DNA from 3 places in the Halalkalibacterium halodurans genome. Region 2 is predicted to be linked to each of the others. Evidence: predicted binding sites of a transcription regulator. Region 2 holds the regulator's gene; each other region holds the start of a gene.

Region 1 (6,004 bases), 620 kb from region 2:
TCCTTTGATTTAAAATTATGATAAAATCCTCCCTTCGACGTCCCACTTTCTTGCACGATTCGATCTACCGTTACGGCGTGAAACCCATGTTCTTCAAAAAGAAGGAGGGCCGTTTCGATAATTCGCTCCTTTGTTGATCTTTTCAATATACGTTCCACCCTTCTCCTCGATCAGACCGACTAGTCAGTCCTTCGTTTGTATCCGCTTTCATTTTATGAAACGTTCGCACCATTGTCAATAAATACTGATGACAATCTCACTTAATCTACTTCTCCCGCGAAAAAATAACGCTGAATTGGATTTACCTCTCTATTATTGGACATGCTAAAATTAATAGTGAAGAGCTTGCACCCTTTGGCCAAAAGCTCATATTTTATCAAAGAGAGGTTGTAAAGGTGGGGGTTGTGGTGAAGTTTGAAAAAGCTAAAATGCAATCGTTGCTAGAGCATGACCGCTTTCTACGTGAAACGTACAATGATACGATTCAAGTAATGGACGAAGAAGAAGCGTTGCGTTTGCTTTATGATGTGATGATCTTAAAGGAACCGCTTCAACAAAATGCTTACTTGCATTTAACCTAATCATTAAAGTGCTTTGCAGTAGCCATTAAAAGAAATGCCCACCCGCCGAAAGGGTGAGCATTCTTTTGTTAAAAAAAGAGTAATTGGAGTTTATGCCCTTGCTCTTCAACTATTTTTCCGTTTTTATACTCGTCTATAAATACTTGACGCTTGTTCGTAAGTGACATAAATGCGTCTTGATCCCGTTTTTCTAGCGCCTGATCGATCGCTTCGTCAATTTCCTTTTTTCGATATGCAAAGATCGCATATTCTAAAATGGCTTGAGCGTACAACGATTGTAAAACGGACTCAGGACGCTTTTCGACTCTCAACTTTCGCAATTGACGTAGTGCCTGCCGCTCCATCGCAAAATGTTGGCTCATCGTCCGCATCCCCTTTCTTATTAAAATTTCCATTCTCCGATTGTTGCCGGCCATAGCGTTTTTTCAACCAGATAAGTGCTGATTCTCTGGTTTACCTTTCTATTCCCCGTATAACTCAATCGAAAACCTTTTCATTCTTTCTTTTTTTCGGAAATTTAGTATCAATCTACGAGCACTCTTATGCTCGTGACAGTAGGCGATGCTAACTACGATCGAATGATCATCTGCCTAAAGTTGCGTGAGGAACCGTACGATTTTAATGAAAATCCATTACTAATCAATTTATCCTGTTTTTAGGATGACTTTTGCTGCTGGGCTGCCTGTTCTCGCAATTGGGCTGCCCGCACTTCCCGCTGCTCTGTGTCCATTTTCGGACAGGAGTAACAATAGTTTCCTCCTTCCTTTAAATAGCTTAAACAACAGGCAGGTTTGATTCGAACATGTTCGTTCGGGTCCGCCCAACTGCTGACATAACGAAACTTTACATCGAACGGATTTCGTTTTAAGCCAAATGCGTCTCCACTTAACTGCTTTAAAACCTCACCATCTGTCCGGATTCGCAGTTCGGTCGTTTGATCAGTTTCTTTTTTTAACCACGCACTTTGCTGTTGATAAAGGGGAAATGCTAGTAAACCGAAGGCATGGGTTTTCGGCAAATCAGCCACTTCTGCTATATTTTCAATGATCGGGGCAATTCGTTTCGCAAGTGCAGTAAAATATGAAGAAATGTCATTCAGTGCTAATGGTTCTAGTCTGGCCCGCCTGAGCTCAAATCCTACTTCCTTCCCTTTAGAGAAAAACGCCAGTTCATCAAATAGAAGCCACTGGTTCTTAACAGACGCTAAATAGTAGTGGGCAGCAAATAGGAGGGAGAAGGGCTTGATCATGCTTGCGCCTCCCACTTTTAACTCTTTCCCTTTCAAAATTCCATTTCGCCATTCCACCATTTTCCATGCGCCTTCCTTGCCAACAAGTCCTGTTTCTGTGATCATTAGATCTACCTTTTCCGCAGGAAATGTATGGACGAAAAACATTTCCTTCAATTGTTGCTGAATCTCTTCATCCATCAATGATCACCCACCTTTTTTCATTCCATCTGTCCGTTTAATAGACTGAATTTCTGTAAGAGCTAGATGATGAACACTTTTACCATCATCATCATAGACAAGACATGCCCTGTTTTTAGAATCATAATGTAAAATTCGGCCGATGACTTTTCGGTCGTCTTCGAGCAAGGAGATGACAACAAGCTGATTTTCGTCAATCCAACGCTGTATAATTTCTAATTGTCTCATCTTGACCTATCGCTCCGATCTATCTTCTTGTTTTTTAAATGGTACTTGTCATTGTAGCAGAAAAGGGGTACAATAAACAACGAACACATGTTCCTATTTTAATTTTGGTGGTGACTGGCATGTTAGATGAAGTACAGCGAAACCTGGTGCAACGCTATATTATTTTAACACTAGTTCGCCAAGCACTAGAGAAAGATTTTAACACGTTACAGGCTTCCTCGCTCTTCTGTCAGGAGTCGCTTCATTCGTTTCTAACGGAACGTATGCATGAAGTAGGTCGAGAAATCGGGGCTCTCCAGCGCGCTTTACGTAAACAGCAATTAACGATCAAAAAAGAAAAGAACGACGGATTTTTCACGAAATACAGTTACTACTTTAAAGGATATGAAGGGACTTTCTCATTGTTGAATGCCAGATTGAAACACGACGCTCTCACCTATATGAAGCGACACCTTTTTAAACTGGAGACTAAACAATAAAAGCTTGTCCCCCTAAGTCTTAATTTAGCAACGCTCGGTTATCTTATACTTCCAGCCTTCTCTAGAAAATAATTGTTCTTACTCAAAACAAAAACAAGGAAGAAAAGCCTTCCTTGTTTGTTTAGCTAGGAACTTGCCATTTCTGCTCTGCCTGCTTCGTCTTAAACAATCGTTTGGTAATAGCAGGGGCAGACTGAAACAAAATGATTCCAAGCATTGCGGAAGCAAGGATAAAAATACTCCCAAACCTTAAAAGAAAAAAATTTATAAGCTGACAAGACCCCACTCTCTCTAATCCTCCTCAGAGAAATCAAAAGAACTTATTTGCCTATTCATTTTAAAGGAAAGTTAGAGAAAAGATGTTATGTTGATTTCTTTTTTAATTAAATAATGATTTCCTCTTCACTCCTGTTGTTTCTGTTACAAACGATGCTTCTAGGATTGCTGAAGGATCAATGGAAAGGGCTATCTCTTTTATCTTTGGATACCTAAAACGATCTGTAATACAATAAATTAAGTGGACTTCTTGATTGCTATATCCTCCTTCTCCATAAAGGTAAGTAATTGTCATACCTAACTCATCAATTAATTGCTGTCCTATTTCTTCCGGTTTTTCTGAGATTATCATAACTGACTTCCCTTGATTAATTCCGTCAAGTATAAAATCTATTGTTTTCGTTACAATAAAAAAGACGGCAATCGAAAACATGGCCTGTTCTAGAGAAAATACAAATGCAGCTGTGGATAAAATCAGAGCATTAACTAACAATAAAAACTTACTAATAGGAATATGGTATTTTTTATTAATCCATATAGCCAACATCTCTGTACCATCTATAGCACCACCGGCCTTTACAACGAGCCCCACTCCAACCCCTAGTAACAAGCCTCCATAAAGTACAATTAATACCTCAGATGTTGTTATTGCTGGAAAAGGAGCCATATTAACTAGCGCAAAGGCAGTAATGATGTTCGCATACAAGGTTCTTATTATAAATTTTTTACCCATATATTTACCAGACACATACAAAGATGGGATGTTTAATAGTACGAATACAAGCCAAATTGGTAAATTAAAAATTGCATTAAGCATAATTGCAATTGCTGTTACTCCACCATCTACTAAACTATTAGGCGCTAATATTAATTCAAGTCCTACTGCTACAATAATAGATCCAATCGTTAGTATAAAATAATCAAACAATTTATTCACAGAATCATCACCCGTTCCTTCAAATTCATACTTCTCATCTTTTTTATCAGAGATTATCGGAGTCCTTATAAAGATTACAGACTATTTTCTTCAACTCCTATTAGACAAAGCATCAAGGGCTTTTTGTCTGTTCTATAGGTGTTGCTATTTATATTACAATGCTGCACTTGCTTTTTATTATAGACCGATTAACAAGCTAAAACAAAGTAAGATTTCCACTATTTCTTCCATCCATTGGTTAGATCCAATTTTCAACAAGAAATTCATTGCACTTCAATGGGAAAGGGGGTTTTTCATAAAAAATTTGGTTTTAAAAGAAAAGAGCGAAATGTGATGGAGTACGCACATGCAAAGTATCGAATGTGTAATCTATAAATACAATTTTTGATTGGAGGATCGTCACAAGAGCAGAAGTCAAATACGTATTCCTAGGTGGATTGGGTTTAGCGATAATATCCATATATGGAACTAAAAACTCATTATGTCTATAACTAATGTTAATGAAATCAGAAGTTCGTCTAGCAATTGCTAAATTAATTAGTGGTTTTCTTTTTTGGCAGAGCTTTCAAATCTGAAAATACCATACTTATCACTATCAATTAAGCGATTTTTCTGTAATTTTAATTATAAGTGTATTATAATTAACTCAAATTATTGTGGAGAAAGTATAAATATGAAGACTACATTCATCATCCTCATTTTAATATATTTTCTAACTATCCTTAATATCTTTTTTTCTAAAAACGGAACTGATTTATCTAATCGTATAACTCATTATGCACCCAGTAATGTAGTAGAGATTGATTCCTTTTCATTCTCTACTACTTATAAGCACACTAAAAATTTTTCCTTATCATTTCAAAGTCCAAATCTAATTATTACGTTTTACAATGATCTAGTTAAATCATTTGTTCCTACTTTAAAAATTAACAGTTATTTAATTACGATAAAATACGGCAGTACACTGATCCTCCTAGCTTAGTACTATTAGAAAACCTAAGGAGGGAAACTGATGAAACAACTAATTAAAAAATTATTCTCTCATGAGTCAATTAGAGGATTGATCATTGGTGTAGGAATGATGATTTTTGTTTTCCTTTTTGTTCACTATATACTAGGTATAAAAGCTTTTAAATAATCAAGTGGGGAATGTCCCACAAGCATCCTGAAATATAAGATCGGAGCTGTCTCAAAAATCTATCTTTTGAGGCAGCTCCTTTGCTTATTCGTTCGAAATGGCGACTTGACGGACGCTTTCATCACAGGCACAAGTGCAACATCAACTCACGCACACTTTGTTTGCATTCGTCGTGTTTTCTTTGCCACGGGCAACGGTTCAGCTTCCTCGAGAACCCCACTCTCGGCGATCTTCCGCTGTTGCTTTTCCCGCAGGAGTCGCCGCCTGTCGCCGTTCGACTCCCATTAACGTGCGAAAGAACATAAAAAAATCGCCCAATCGTTTAAAATGAAGGTACCACTACCAAAATTCAAACGAAAGAAGGCGATTTTTTTGCGTAACCAAACGGCTACTTATCTGCAGTATACCATGAATCAAATCGTGCTTCCTATGAGGCCTGGGGAAATCGACAGGTACACTACACTCCAGTGTATGAGGAACTCAAAGCGAAGCAAAATCAAAAACTGAAAAGCGAAGAAGGTCGAACGCTCTACCCAAAAAACAAATCCTCGGCTTCCGAAGGCTACATCTTCGCGGCAAGGAAAACGTGCACATCGAGCTCGGGCTTGTGGCCCTTGCCCACAACCTAAGGAACGAGCGACGGTGGATCGTCGCTCGAAGAAACCAAAGAACACAAATCAACACAAAAATCGGGAGAACTGCATCAAATGGATCTCCCGATTTTATGTTTTAGGCTCTACAATAAATGTTGGGGTTTTTGCACAAAAGAGGGCAAAAAAAATGCACGCAGGCTCCTTTATCCATTATCCTTGAATTGTCGAGAAACAAAGAAAGGATAGGAGCTGCGTGTACGATGAATTTTACCATGGATTTGCCCGGATTAAAAGGTGTGAAGGTCACAAAGATGGAGGAACGAGAGGACTTTATCGCGCTCCA
Region 2 (6,004 bases):
CGTCTGCTGGACGAATCACAGACAACCCTGGCATCGCACGTAAAGAGGCAAGCTGCTCTACCGGCTCATGTGTTGGTCCATCTTCGCCAACTGCAATGCTGTCATGAGTAAATACGTAGATGACCGGCAATTGCATTAAAGCAGCTAAACGAATCGCAGGGCGCAAGTAATCAGAGAAGACGAAAAATGTGGCGCCAAACACTTTCAAGCCGCCGTGTAAAGCCATTCCGTTCATGGCAGCACCCATGGCAAATTCCCGAACACCAAACCAAACGTTACGACCGCTGTAGTCATCACGGGAGAAATTAGCTTCCCCCTTAATGAGCGTTTTGTTTGAAGAAGCCAAGTCAGCTGAGCCACCAAAGAGTTGAGGGACAGTTTTCGCAAAAGCGTTCAATGCTTCACCGGATGAAGAACGAGTGGCAACTGATTTGCCGACCTCATAAGATGGCGCAACAGCATCCCACCCCTCTGGAAGATCGCCGTGAACAGCTAGTTCGAACTGGCTCGCGAGCTCAGGGTATGCTTTTTTATATTGGGCGAACAGCTCATTCCAGCTCTCTTCCTTCTCAGCTCCTTGCTGTTTGACCTGCTCATAATAAGCAGCCACTTCTTCTGGGATATGAAATTCATTTTCATATGTCCATTCATAGGCTTCCTTTGTTAACTTCACTTCGTCCGCTCCAAGAGGCGCTCCATGAGATACGGATTTTCCTCCCTTATTCGGTGAACCGAATCCGATGGTTGTCTTTACTTCAATTAACGATGGGCGCTCGTCCGCCTTCGCCTCTTCAATCGCTTTCGCAATTTCGTCTAGATTGTTTCCATCCTCGACACGAACTACGTGCCATCCATAAGCTTTGAAGCGGTCCTCTACGCTTTCAGAGAATGAATGGTGTAGGTCCCCATCAAGGGAAATATCGTTGGAATCGTACAACAAGATCATGCGCCCTAGTTTTAAGTGACCAGCAAGAGACGCTGCTTCTGCTGAAACACCTTCCATTAAATCGCCATCTCCACAAATCGTATAGGTGTAATGGTCAACGATATTATACCCATCGCGGTTGTATGTAGCAGCTAAATGACGTTCTGCCATTGCCATACCTACGGCCATTGCAACCCCTTGTCCAAGTGGACCTGTCGTCGCTTCTACACCAGGTGTATGCCCATACTCTGGATGCCCAGGTGTTTTGCTTCCCCATTGTCGGAAGTTTTGTAACTCCTCAAGCGAGAGGTCGTAGCCTGTAAGGTGTAGTAGGCTGTACAAAAGCATCGAGCCGTGCCCTGCCGATAAAACAAAGCGATCGCGATTTACCCAGTCTGGATTAGCTGGGTTATGGTTCATGAATTTCGTCCATAAACAAAACGCCATCGGCGCTGCTCCCATCGGCATTCCAGGGTGTCCTGAATTGGCTTTTTCCACACTGTCAATGGATAGCGTTCGAATCGTATTGACTGCTAACTGTTCAACATGTTTCGACATCGTCTGTCTTCATCCTTTCCGTTACTGAAAACGTTCTTTTCGCTTTTCATGATAAACGTTATCGGACGATTGCACAAGCATTCGTTTAGGATTTGTTAAAAAAAAATTCATGTAATTATTAATTAGTAAACAAATATATTAACATTTTGATTGTTAAAGAGATAGAAAACGCCAGGAATCTGTCCTGGCGTTAGTGAATGTCGTTGCGGTACTTATTTTTGCTTTGTTTTAATTTATCTGGTGTTACGTCATTTCCTGCTCCATCGACGACCGTTACCGAATGTAGTTGATTTTTAAAGGACTGACGAAATTGTTGAATGTATTCTTCACGTAATTTTTTTTGCTCGCGAAGCTCACCATCTGTCAGACCTGTTGTTTTTGCTCGCTTTGCTAGTTCATTGATCCGCTCGATTTTTTGCTTAGAAAGCATCGGTTGTTCCTCCTAACTTCTCACAATCATCCTTATCACTCTACATGAACGTTGACTATCTTGCAACTAAGGAGAACCAAAAGAATGGCCCTATTGTTCCCCATGAAGCTGCTCGTCCATATATTCTTGATAACGACGATGCACCGTTGCTTTCGAGACATTAAATCCAAGACCTTGTAGTGTTAAGGCAATTTCATGAAACGTTAGGTTTTTCTGACGAAGGCGAACGATCTCCTTGATCGGCAGTTCCTTTCGTTCTCTCCCACCAGAAACACCTTGTTTTATATTCCGTTCGGGACGATAGCCATTTTTGACGGCTTGTTTCATTCCTCGCTTGATTTTTTTGTTATGAAGCTTACGCTGATACTCTTCCACGATCGCTACAATGTCAAGGACCATTTCATCTGCTTCTGATAGCCGAAGCTCCCCCTGATCACGAATCGTATAGATGGAGACACCTAATTTTCGTAACTGATGTAACAAAGCTATCTTCGAATGCCCTCGTGCAAGCCTTGTATCATCTTGACAAAGAAGGATATCAGCTTGCCCGCGTTGGAAAGCATCTATGCATTCTAACAATACAGGCCTGTCTAGAGAAAAGCCACTTGCTCGCTCTTCCAATGTAGCAACGACTTCTAGCGCATGTTTATTTGCAAGGGTGAGAAGCTCATGCTTTTGCCGAGCTAAGGACGTTTCTTGGCTCGTCTTTTCTGTGCTGACACGACAATAAATAATGGCTTTCAATGGACATCATCAACCTATCTACTCTTAGTCATTATGCATAATCGATTCATAGACGACAGATCCTTGACCGTGAAGGTTCTCGTGTTGCTCCTCTTGTTCGTACGAGAACATAGAGGTAGAAGCAGGATCGCTATCATCAGCAAATATAAGCGTTCCGTACATCAATAATAACGTAATAAGTGCAACAACTAACAATGAAATTTCTTGGCCAGATAAACGTCTAAGCATAGAGAATCACCTCATAAGAATGTTTGTTCCCCTTTATCATAAACAAGAACACTTGTTTGTGTCAACAATAAATTAGAACTTATGTTTGCATTACATATGTTCGCATGGTATAATTTAGTCAGTATAGGAAAGAAAAGAGAGGTGCCCCACCTTGTCAAAACTATCTAGAAGACAGCAAGAAATTTTAGATTATATCAAAGAAGAAGTTCGAGCCAAAGGATACCCTCCCTCTGTTCGCGAAATTGGCGAAGCCGTTGGACTAGCTTCAAGCTCTACTGTTCATGGCCATTTATCTAGGCTAGAGAAAAAAGGGTACATTCGTCGCGACCCAACGAAGCCTCGCGCGATCGAAGTGCTAGACTTAGAGAATTTGGCATCTGAAACGACTGAAGCGAAAGCTACGTATATCCCTGTCGTCGGGAAAGTTACTGCCGGATTGCCAATTACAGCTGTTGAGAATGTGGAAGAATATTTCCCACTACCTGAACAATTAACAGCCAACGACAACACATATGCACTGCGAATTCAAGGGGACAGCATGATCGAGGCCGGCATCTTTGATGGAGATCTTGTCATTGTGCGACAACAGCAAACGGCCGATAACGGTGATATCATTGTTGCCATGACAGAAGAAGACGAGGCTACCGTTAAAAGATTCTTCCGCGAAAAAGATTACATCCGTCTTCAACCGGAAAACTCAACAATGGAACCTATTATTTTGACATCTTGTACGATCTTAGGAAAAGTCATAGGCGTATTTCGTACCATCCATTAACTTGTCCTGCCACCAATCTATGCAACGTTCTATTTGTTTATAACCCATTACACTAGAAAAAGCTCAAGGGCCCTCCTTGAGCTTTACTATTTAATTTGACTAGTACAATCGTGCTGAAGCTAAAGAAGACACAGCGATTGCCGAACCTTTAAAGGGCAGCAAATCCGTAGTTGTTCTTATACTTAACAGCTATTGTAAGCAAAAAAACACGCCAATGGTTCATGCCATTGACGTTGCTTCTTACTGTTTTTACACAAAAGTTGACTTGGCTTTAATCCGCGTTAGCTTTACATCTTGAATTATTATTCAAATTTATTGGCATCTCCTTCAAACGGTTCATCTGCTACGCGAATGGAATCGGTAGGGCAGCCTTCAAGGGCATCTTCCATGTCTTCGATCAAATCTTCTGGTACTTCGGCAACCCCTTCGTTATCGTCTAAAATGACGTATGCCAATCCTTCGTCATCATAATCATAAACATCTGGAGCAGCTGCGCCACAAGCTCCACATGCAATACAGGTCTCCTTATCCACAATCGTATACTTTGCCATTTCGATTTCCCTCCCAAGGTTGTTGTGTTCTATCTATTTATAAAAGGTAGGAACAACCATTCACTTAATATTCCGACTTTTCCGTCGGTAAGTAAAGGTGTCCCGAAAAAGCAATCACTTTTTGAAAGACCTCTTGAAGTGACTTCACCTCAAGAGGCCTCAGGAATTACATTCATACGTTTGCATGTACTGCTCACGTCCCTATAAGTGTATCCTGAGTGCGGGACAAGTTTCCTCATTCATAGAATACTCTTGCACAGTGGCCTTTTCATTTTTTGTACGTGCCTTAGGTGATAACTACATTTTACACAACATAAATACCCTTATCAATAAATAATTATTCACTAGAGCAATGTGTCGTCAACCCTCGTGTTATAAGATCTAACATTATAGTTAAGCCTTATCCTGGTATTTTACATACCAATTTATTTATGTTGTACGCTAGTGTTCAATCAATTTTCATACCCATCCTTAAAACCTTACAATCCTAAAAAACCTTAGCGATAAAGCCCTTACAAGAATGTGATAAAATCTATAGTCGATTATTTTAAAATTTTTCCCTTAAAGTCTTAACTTCTCTAAAAAATAGGACACCTAGTCAGGTATCCTTGTTTGCTCTTTTACCGCATATAATGCACTTTTCTGTATAGTAGTCATATCTATGTTTACCTTTGACCTTGCAATCGAACCAATACTTAACCCGTTTCAAGTCTTGCATCAGCTCCTTAAGGTTTATTACTTTCATTCTACCTATTATTTTACCTAGATGTAAATACTTTACTTCATTTATCTGAAAAAATTGTTATTCTTGATCACCATCCGATAAACTATTTTAACAAAATCACCTATGTTTCTAGACTTCATCAAGCCTCATCGCTCGAAGCCAATGTTTTTCTCATTTCAGGTTCCTTTTAAAGGTAAACCATTTTATAAAGTAATAAAACCCCCGAAGCCTATCGCTTCAAGGGTTTCTTAGATTAATAGGTTTGCATGTACTGGTCTCGCTCCCATGGGTGCACTTGGGTGCGGAACATATCCCATTCGATTTCTTTGGCTTCGACAAAGTGCTCCACGGCATGCTCTCCGATCGCTTCAACTAGCACGTCATTTTTCAGGAAGTTGTCGACTGCTTCTTTTAGTGTTGATGGTAAGTCACGAATTCCCTCTTCATCACGCTCTTCCTTGCTCATCACGTAAATGTTACGGTCTGTTGCTGCCGGTGGTGTAAGCTTGCGTTTGATGCCATCAAGACCAGCTGCTAGCATTGCTGCCATTGCAAGGTAAGGATTAGCGGCTGGATCTGGGCTACGAACTTCGATTCGCGTGCTTAAGCCGCGAGAAGATGGAATCCGAACGAGAGGGCTCCGGTTGCGCATCGACCAAGCAACATAAACAGGTGCCTCATAGCCTGGGACAAGGCGCTTATAAGAGTTCACAATTGGATTCGTAATCGCTGTAAAACTGTCGGCATGTTTTAAAATGCCTGCTAAAAATTGCATCGCGGTTCCGCTCAACTGGCTTTCGGTTGATTCGTCAAAGAACGCATTTTCTTTCCCGCGGAACAAGGACATGTTGCAGTGCATCCCTGAACCATTGACGCCGAAAAGTGGTTTTGGCATAAACGTGGCATGCAAGCCGTGTTTGCGAGCAATTGTTTTAACGACAAGCTTGAACGTTTGAATGTTATCACATGTCGTCACAGCGTCTGCATATTTAAAGTCGATCTCATGCTGGCCTGGGGCCACTTCATGGTGGGAAGCTTCAATTTCAAAGCCCATATCCTCCAGCTCAAG
Region 3 (6,004 bases), 190 kb from region 2:
TTCTTGTTCAGAATCATCAAAGTTCGGGATGTAATCCACTGTTTCTTTATCAATGTCACGTAAAAGCTCTGCCGCTATTTTTGACAGTCGCGCTTCCGTATAACGCATCGCCGCTGGTGGATCGCCGTCAATCGAGCCGTTATTCCCGTGCATATCAACAAGAATGTTACGCACTTTCCATTCCTGGCTCATACGGATCATCGCATCGTAGACGGACGAATCACCGTGTGGGTGATAATTCCCGATCACATTCCCCACGGTTTTTGCTGATTTTCGAAACGGTTTATCCGCCGTATTGCCGTCCCTGTACATAGCGTATAAAATTCGTCGCTGTACTGGTTTCAGGCCATCCCTTGCATCAGGCAACGCCCGCTCTTGAATAATATATTTTGAGTAGCGACCAAAACGGTCACCGATCACTTCTTCTAATGGGAGGTCTAAATAACGCTCTGTTTGTGCCACCCTTATTCCTCCTCAACTACTGCTAGGTTTTCGTTTTCTAAGATGTTTGTTTCCTCTTCCAAGCCAAACGCAACATGTGATTCGATCCACTTACGCCGCGGTTCTACTTTGTCACCCATGAGCGTGGATACACGCTTTTCCGCACGAGCTGCATCATCAATCCGAACGCGAATCAGCGTCCGCGTTTCAGGATCCATTGTCGTCTCCCAAAGCTGGGTTGCATTCATCTCCCCAAGTCCTTTATAGCGCTGAATCGTATACCCTCGTCCAACCTTTTTGATCGCTTTTTTAAGACCATCCTCGTCCCATGCATACTCTACCACTTCTTTTGCTCCTGACCCTTTGCTTACTTTGTAAAGGGGAGGTAAGGCAATATAGACCTTGCCTGCTTCCACGAGCGGGCGCATGTAACGATAAAAAAACGTCAACAGCAACACTTGGATGTGCGCACCATCAGTGTCAGCATCAGTCATAATGACGACTTTGTCATAATTGACATCGTCGAGGGTGAAATCGGCACCTACGCCTGCACCGATCGTATGAATAATGGTGCGGATTTCTTCGTTCTTCATAATGTCGTCGATTTTTGCTTTTTCCGTATTAATGACCTTTCCACGGAGCGGAAGAACGGCTTGGAATTTCCGGTCCCGCCCTTGCTTTGCCGAGCCTCCTGCAGAGTCACCCTCCACTAAGTAAAGCTCATTACGCTGCGGATTTTTCGATTGGGCTGGGGTTAGTTTCCCACTTAAAAGCACATCTCTCCGTCTATTTTTCTTTCCGCTGCGCGCTTCCTCCCGGGCTTTCCGTGCCGCTTCCCGCGCTTGTGCTGCCTTAATCGCCTTGCGAATGAGCATCGAACTCATTTCAGGGTTTTCTTCAAAGAAGAAGCTGAGCTTTTCAGAAACTAGGCTGTCAACGGCAGAACGAGCCTCAGGTGTCCCGAGCTTTCCTTTCGTTTGGCCTTCAAATTGTAACTTCTCCTCAGGAACACGAACAGAAATAAGAGCGGTAAATCCTTCGCGAATATCCGATCCATCTAGATTTTTATCCTTTTCTTTGAGTAGCTTCGCTTTTCGAGCATACTCATTCACAGCACGAGTCATCGCGGTCTTTGCGCCAAGCTCGTGGGTTCCCCCATCCTTTGTCCGCACGTTGTTTACAAACGAAAGAACATTCTCGGTATAGCCGTCGTTGAACTGAAAGGCAAACTCAATCTCAATCCCATTGCTCTCACCATTAAAAAAAACGACTGGATGAAGCGTTTCTTTATCCTCATTTAAATATTCAACGAACGCTTTAATGCCATCTTCATAATGGAAAACTTCCTTCGTATCGTCTCGAAGATCCACAAGTTCAATCTTAAGTCCTTTTAATAAAAAGGCCGCTTCGCGAAGTCTTTCTGAAAGTGTTTCCACATTGAAATTCGTCGTGCTAAATACCGTAGGATCTGGCTTGAAATGGATCGTCGTACCTGTTTGGCGAGTTTTCCCTTTCTTTTCTAGGGTTGTTGACGGCTTTCCCCCATTCTCAAACCGCTGTTCATATACCCAACCATCACGCTTAATCTCAACAATGAGCCATTCGGATAAGGCGTTTACAACAGAAGCCCCAACGCCGTGAAGCCCTCCACTTGTGGCATAACCGCCTTGTCCGAATTTTCCTCCTGCATGGAGCACAGTTAAGATGACCTCTGGGGTGGGCTTGCCTAACTTGTGCATTCCCGTCGGCATGCCACGTCCTTCATCTCGCACCGATACGCTCTGGTCTTTATGTATCGTCACATTTATATTCGATCCGTAGCCAGCCAACGCTTCATCGACCGCATTGTCGACAATTTCGTAAACAAGGTGGTGGAGGCCACGGCTATCTGTACTACCTATATACATTCCTGGACGCTTGCGAACAGCTTCCAGTCCTTCTAATACTTGAATTGCATCATCGTTATAGACGAAATCCTGTCTTTGTGCCAAATCTGGTACTCCTTTCACTTTTCCGTCCGCTCATTTTCTCTCTTTTATCATATCATACAAACGCATGTTCGGACTGCATTTTTCCTTTATGCTCTTCCATTGTACTGTTTCTTTCGGTAATCGCAACCTTTTTCTAGATCCTTCTCTATCATCGGTGCAATTTCCTCTATTTTTAACGATCGATCGCCACTTTGTCAAAGGAATATAAAAGAACCTCACATTAGTAACAAGTAATAACTACATGATTCACGATACGAAACAGCCCCAAGTGCCATGACTCGGGGCTGTTCTCTCATGCTTTGAATTTAGCGTGCTCCACTTTGATGCAACGATTCATAATAGACGTTACTCCGTGCTGTTGTAAATAGTCGTAAGCTTCTTTGTTTTCCAGACCTAACTGTGCCCAAAAGACTGGTGCACCAATCTCAACCGTTTCTCTCGCTACGTCCGGTAAGTGTTCGCTCCGTCTGAACACATTGACGATGTCCACAGCTCCTTCAATATCTTGCAAAGAAGGTACTGCTTTTTCCCCTAACACTTCATCGACGGTCGGATTGACTGGTATGATCTCATAGCCGGCGTGTTGCATAGCAGCAGAGACCATGTATGACGTTCGGTCAGGGTTTCCAGATAAGCCAACAACCGCAATCCGTTTTGCCTCTTGGAGAATTTGTTTGATTTTTTCATCGCTTGGATTTGTGATCATGATCGCATCAACTCCTTTTCTCTTTTCAGCATTAGTAAAAATAAAGCTTCCCATTCGATTTTGTCATCACTTCTAATGGAAAAAAATCCGAAACGCGCTCAGACATAAACCATTGTCTATCTTTTGTCACGGTTATAAAAAGTCCGTGTTCATCACCGATGGCACGAAAATGTTCGGTTCCTTGGTCCCAAACCGGATAGCCAAGGGATTCAAATAGCTTCGTTTGTTCACCTAGATCTGCTGTGACTATACCTACTTCGCTTACATAAAGAAGCTGCTCCGATGGCACGAAAGGCTCGGATGTTGTTTGATTCAAATTATGGCGAGCAATCCATTCAACGATATTGCCTGCAGGGTCTTCAAAATAGAGGGCTTCCGCGTTCCAACGCGGAAATGGGACAACGTTCTTTCCTTCATGCTGCAACAAAGTTACTCGTTTTTCCAGCCACATTTTCGCCTCTTGCAACTTATTGCTCGGAATGTTGATCGCATAATGATAAAACGGCTCACCATCATCTTCAAATTGTTCAAACGTTACAAGTGTGCTACCTACAAGGATTGTAACCTGAGAGGTTGTTTCATGGGTAACCCGCAATCCCAATGTTTCTTTGTAAAACGATTTTACTGAATCAAGCTTCTTCGTCGCAAATGTTACGGCTTCAAATTCCATGAGTCAACCTCCTTCTCTTCAAGTTAATACCATCCTATGACAATTGTCGCTGAAAACATGCTGGATGTCTAGCGAAAGAAAAAGAGACCAGCAAGATAAGCTGGTCAATTGAAAAAATAGAGGTGTTACTTGTATGGCTTTTCATGAAGCTAAGTATGGTTCATTACAAAGTTTAACCGCTTACATTTTCTTTGTCAACGCTTTCTTTAAGAAAACGGGAAAAGGGTTCCGCGCAGCCATTGACCGCCGTCAAGGCTAATGCATTCTCCATTCATATAGGTAGCTTCTTCAGAGAAAAGATAAGCTGCAAGACCTGCGATTTCCTCTAATGTACCAAATCGTTTCAAAGGAACCGTCTGCAAAACTGCCTTCTGAAATGTCTCGTTTAGGATTAGCTTCTCAGCCCCCCCTGTTCCTTCAATTGGTCCTGGAGCAATCGCATTCAACCGAATGCCGTACTTTGTTCCCCATTCTACGGCAAGCGTGCGAGTCATTGCTAATACTCCCGCCTTAGCGCTAGCCGAATGAACAACTCCTGCTCCTGCAGTCCACGCATACGTAGCGACCATGTTTAGGATATGTCCTTTTCGTCCGTCCTTAATCCACTCCTTCCCAACCGCTTGTGTGCAATGCCACGTTCCATTGAGAACGATATCAATAACCGATTTCCAACCATTCAGAGACAAATCTTCAGCTGCGCATAAGAAATTACCCGCTGCGTTGTTAACAAGTCCGTCTATCGCTCCGAACTCTGAGAGCGTATCTTTCACCATCCGTTCCACATCATCAGGATTCCTGACATCCATTTGGACGGTCAACACTCGTCCGGAATCTTGTGCAACTTCGCTTTTCGCCGTTTCGAGACGCTCTTGATCTCGTCCTGTGATCACAACATTTGCCCCTAGGGAAGCAAACCTTGCCGCCATTGCCTTTCCCATTCCATTGCTGCCACCCGTGACAATGATTGTTTGATTTTTCATATAGTTCCCTCCAATGTTTTGAATGAATATTCATTCATAATCTATTCTCCATCAACCGGCAAATATCCTTCCCGTTTAATGAAAAAGTAAATTGTGAACATTCGATGGCAAATGTTGAATTAGGTCAACATTTTTTGTATCATGTGTAAAGAGAATTGACCATTTTGTTCATTTGGTCATTTTTAAGCAAAGGAGCGCATAAAGATGGTTAAAAACAAACGAAATCAGATATTGGAAGCTGCCTCTCGTTCATTTTCATTATTTGGCTACAAAGGAACGACCATCGACCAAGTGGCAAAAATGGCAGATGTAGGGAAAGGGACGGTTTATACCGCATTCGAAAATAAAGAAGATTTATTTCATGCCGTGCTTCAGCGTGTCATCGATGAGCTAAAAGCCGTTTTTGCTGAGGCTATTAAAGAAGATCAGGATGGATTTGAAAACATCACTTCCGCACTTGATGAACTTCATACGTTCAAAGAAAAACATCAACTCGTCGCGAAGCTGGCAGATGAAGTAAGAGTACTAGGTTCAGAAAGTGCGAACAAAGCGTTGCAGCAGGTCGAATACGCCATGATTGATTTAGTCAAACAACTGCTCATAAAGGCGGAGAGAAACGGTAAAATTCATTGTCCAAACCCGCAAGCAACTGCATTTCTCTTGTACAAATCCTACCTATCGCTCGTTACAGAATTTGAAGAGAATTATGCACCGTTAGAGAAAGAGGAATTGATTGACATCTTTAAGCTTCATTTTATGCACGGAATTACAAAGGACGAGGCTTAGACGCTAGAATGGTTGAGGTGAAACGATGAATCCATATATTGGAGAACTGAAAGGGATTTGGAACAATAAAAAATTGACGATCGCCTTGATTGGAATCGTGGTCATGCCACTCCTTTATGGCGGTCTTCTTATTTGGTCTTTTTGGGATCCATATTCACAAATGGACCAGCTTCCAGTAGCGATCGTCAATGAAGATCGTGGCGCAGAAATGGACGGGGAAATGATCCGAGCAGGTGACGACTTTGTGGAGGAGTTAAAGAAAGACCCGCCCCTTGACTTCCATTTTGTTACAAAGCAAGAGGCGAAACAAGGTATGGAGGACTTCTCTTACTATTTCTATGTCGAGATTCCGGAAGACTTTTCTGAAAACCTTGTTTCTGTAAAAGAAAAAGAACCTGTACAGGCCGTTATTTCTTACGAAATCAATGAA

Evidence for each region. Region 2 encodes LexA, which represses DNA repair genes until DNA is damaged. Its sites were predicted from a motif close to CGAACATATGTTCG; they were not measured.
Region 1: FED51_RS15060 (YhjD family protein) is a predicted target of LexA. The motif match lies at 2,319-2,332, and genes of this name have one in related genera.
Region 3: parE (DNA topoisomerase IV subunit B) is a predicted target of LexA. The motif match lies at 2,490-2,503, and genes of this name have one in related genera.

What each region holds. Positions count from the first base shown of each region.
Region 1 covers NZ_CP040441.1:3,094,690-3,100,693, forward strand. Annotated here, with positions in the region: gene FED51_RS15040 (TetR/AcrR family transcriptional regulator) at 1-149, opposite strand, end outside; gene FED51_RS21185 (hypothetical protein) at 408-581, shown strand; gene FED51_RS15045 (IDEAL domain-containing protein) at 650-943, opposite strand; gene FED51_RS15050 ((2Fe-2S)-binding protein) at 1,237-2,010, opposite strand; gene FED51_RS15055 (hypothetical protein) at 2,017-2,238, opposite strand; gene FED51_RS15060 (YhjD family protein) at 2,358-2,717, shown strand; gene FED51_RS15065 (YitT family protein) at 3,097-3,930, opposite strand; gene FED51_RS21600 (hypothetical protein) at 4,943-5,068, shown strand; partial or broken gene FED51_RS15070 (transposase) at 5,500-5,881, shown strand; gene FED51_RS15075 (ISL3 family transposase) at 5,922-6,004, shown strand, end outside.
Region 2 covers NZ_CP040441.1:2,476,377-2,482,380, forward strand. Annotated here, with positions in the region: gene tkt (transketolase) at 1-1,483, opposite strand, end outside; gene FED51_RS11970 (DUF896 domain-containing protein) at 1,674-1,913, opposite strand; gene FED51_RS11975 (YneB family resolvase-like protein) at 2,004-2,657, opposite strand; gene FED51_RS11980 (hypothetical protein) at 2,682-2,885, opposite strand; gene lexA (transcriptional repressor LexA) at 3,037-3,660, shown strand; gene FED51_RS11990 (ferredoxin) at 3,963-4,211, opposite strand; gene glnA (type I glutamate--ammonia ligase) at 5,189-6,004, opposite strand, start outside.
Region 3 covers NZ_CP040441.1:2,290,231-2,296,234, forward strand. Annotated here, with positions in the region: gene parC (DNA topoisomerase IV subunit A) at 1-462, opposite strand, end outside; gene parE (DNA topoisomerase IV subunit B) at 465-2,432, opposite strand; gene FED51_RS11055 (CoA-binding protein) at 2,725-3,141, opposite strand; gene FED51_RS11060 (VOC family protein) at 3,170-3,808, opposite strand; gene fadH (2,4-dienoyl-CoA reductase) at 4,015-4,788, opposite strand; gene FED51_RS11070 (TetR/AcrR family transcriptional regulator) at 4,993-5,574, shown strand; gene FED51_RS11075 (YhgE/Pip domain-containing protein) at 5,600-6,004, shown strand, end outside.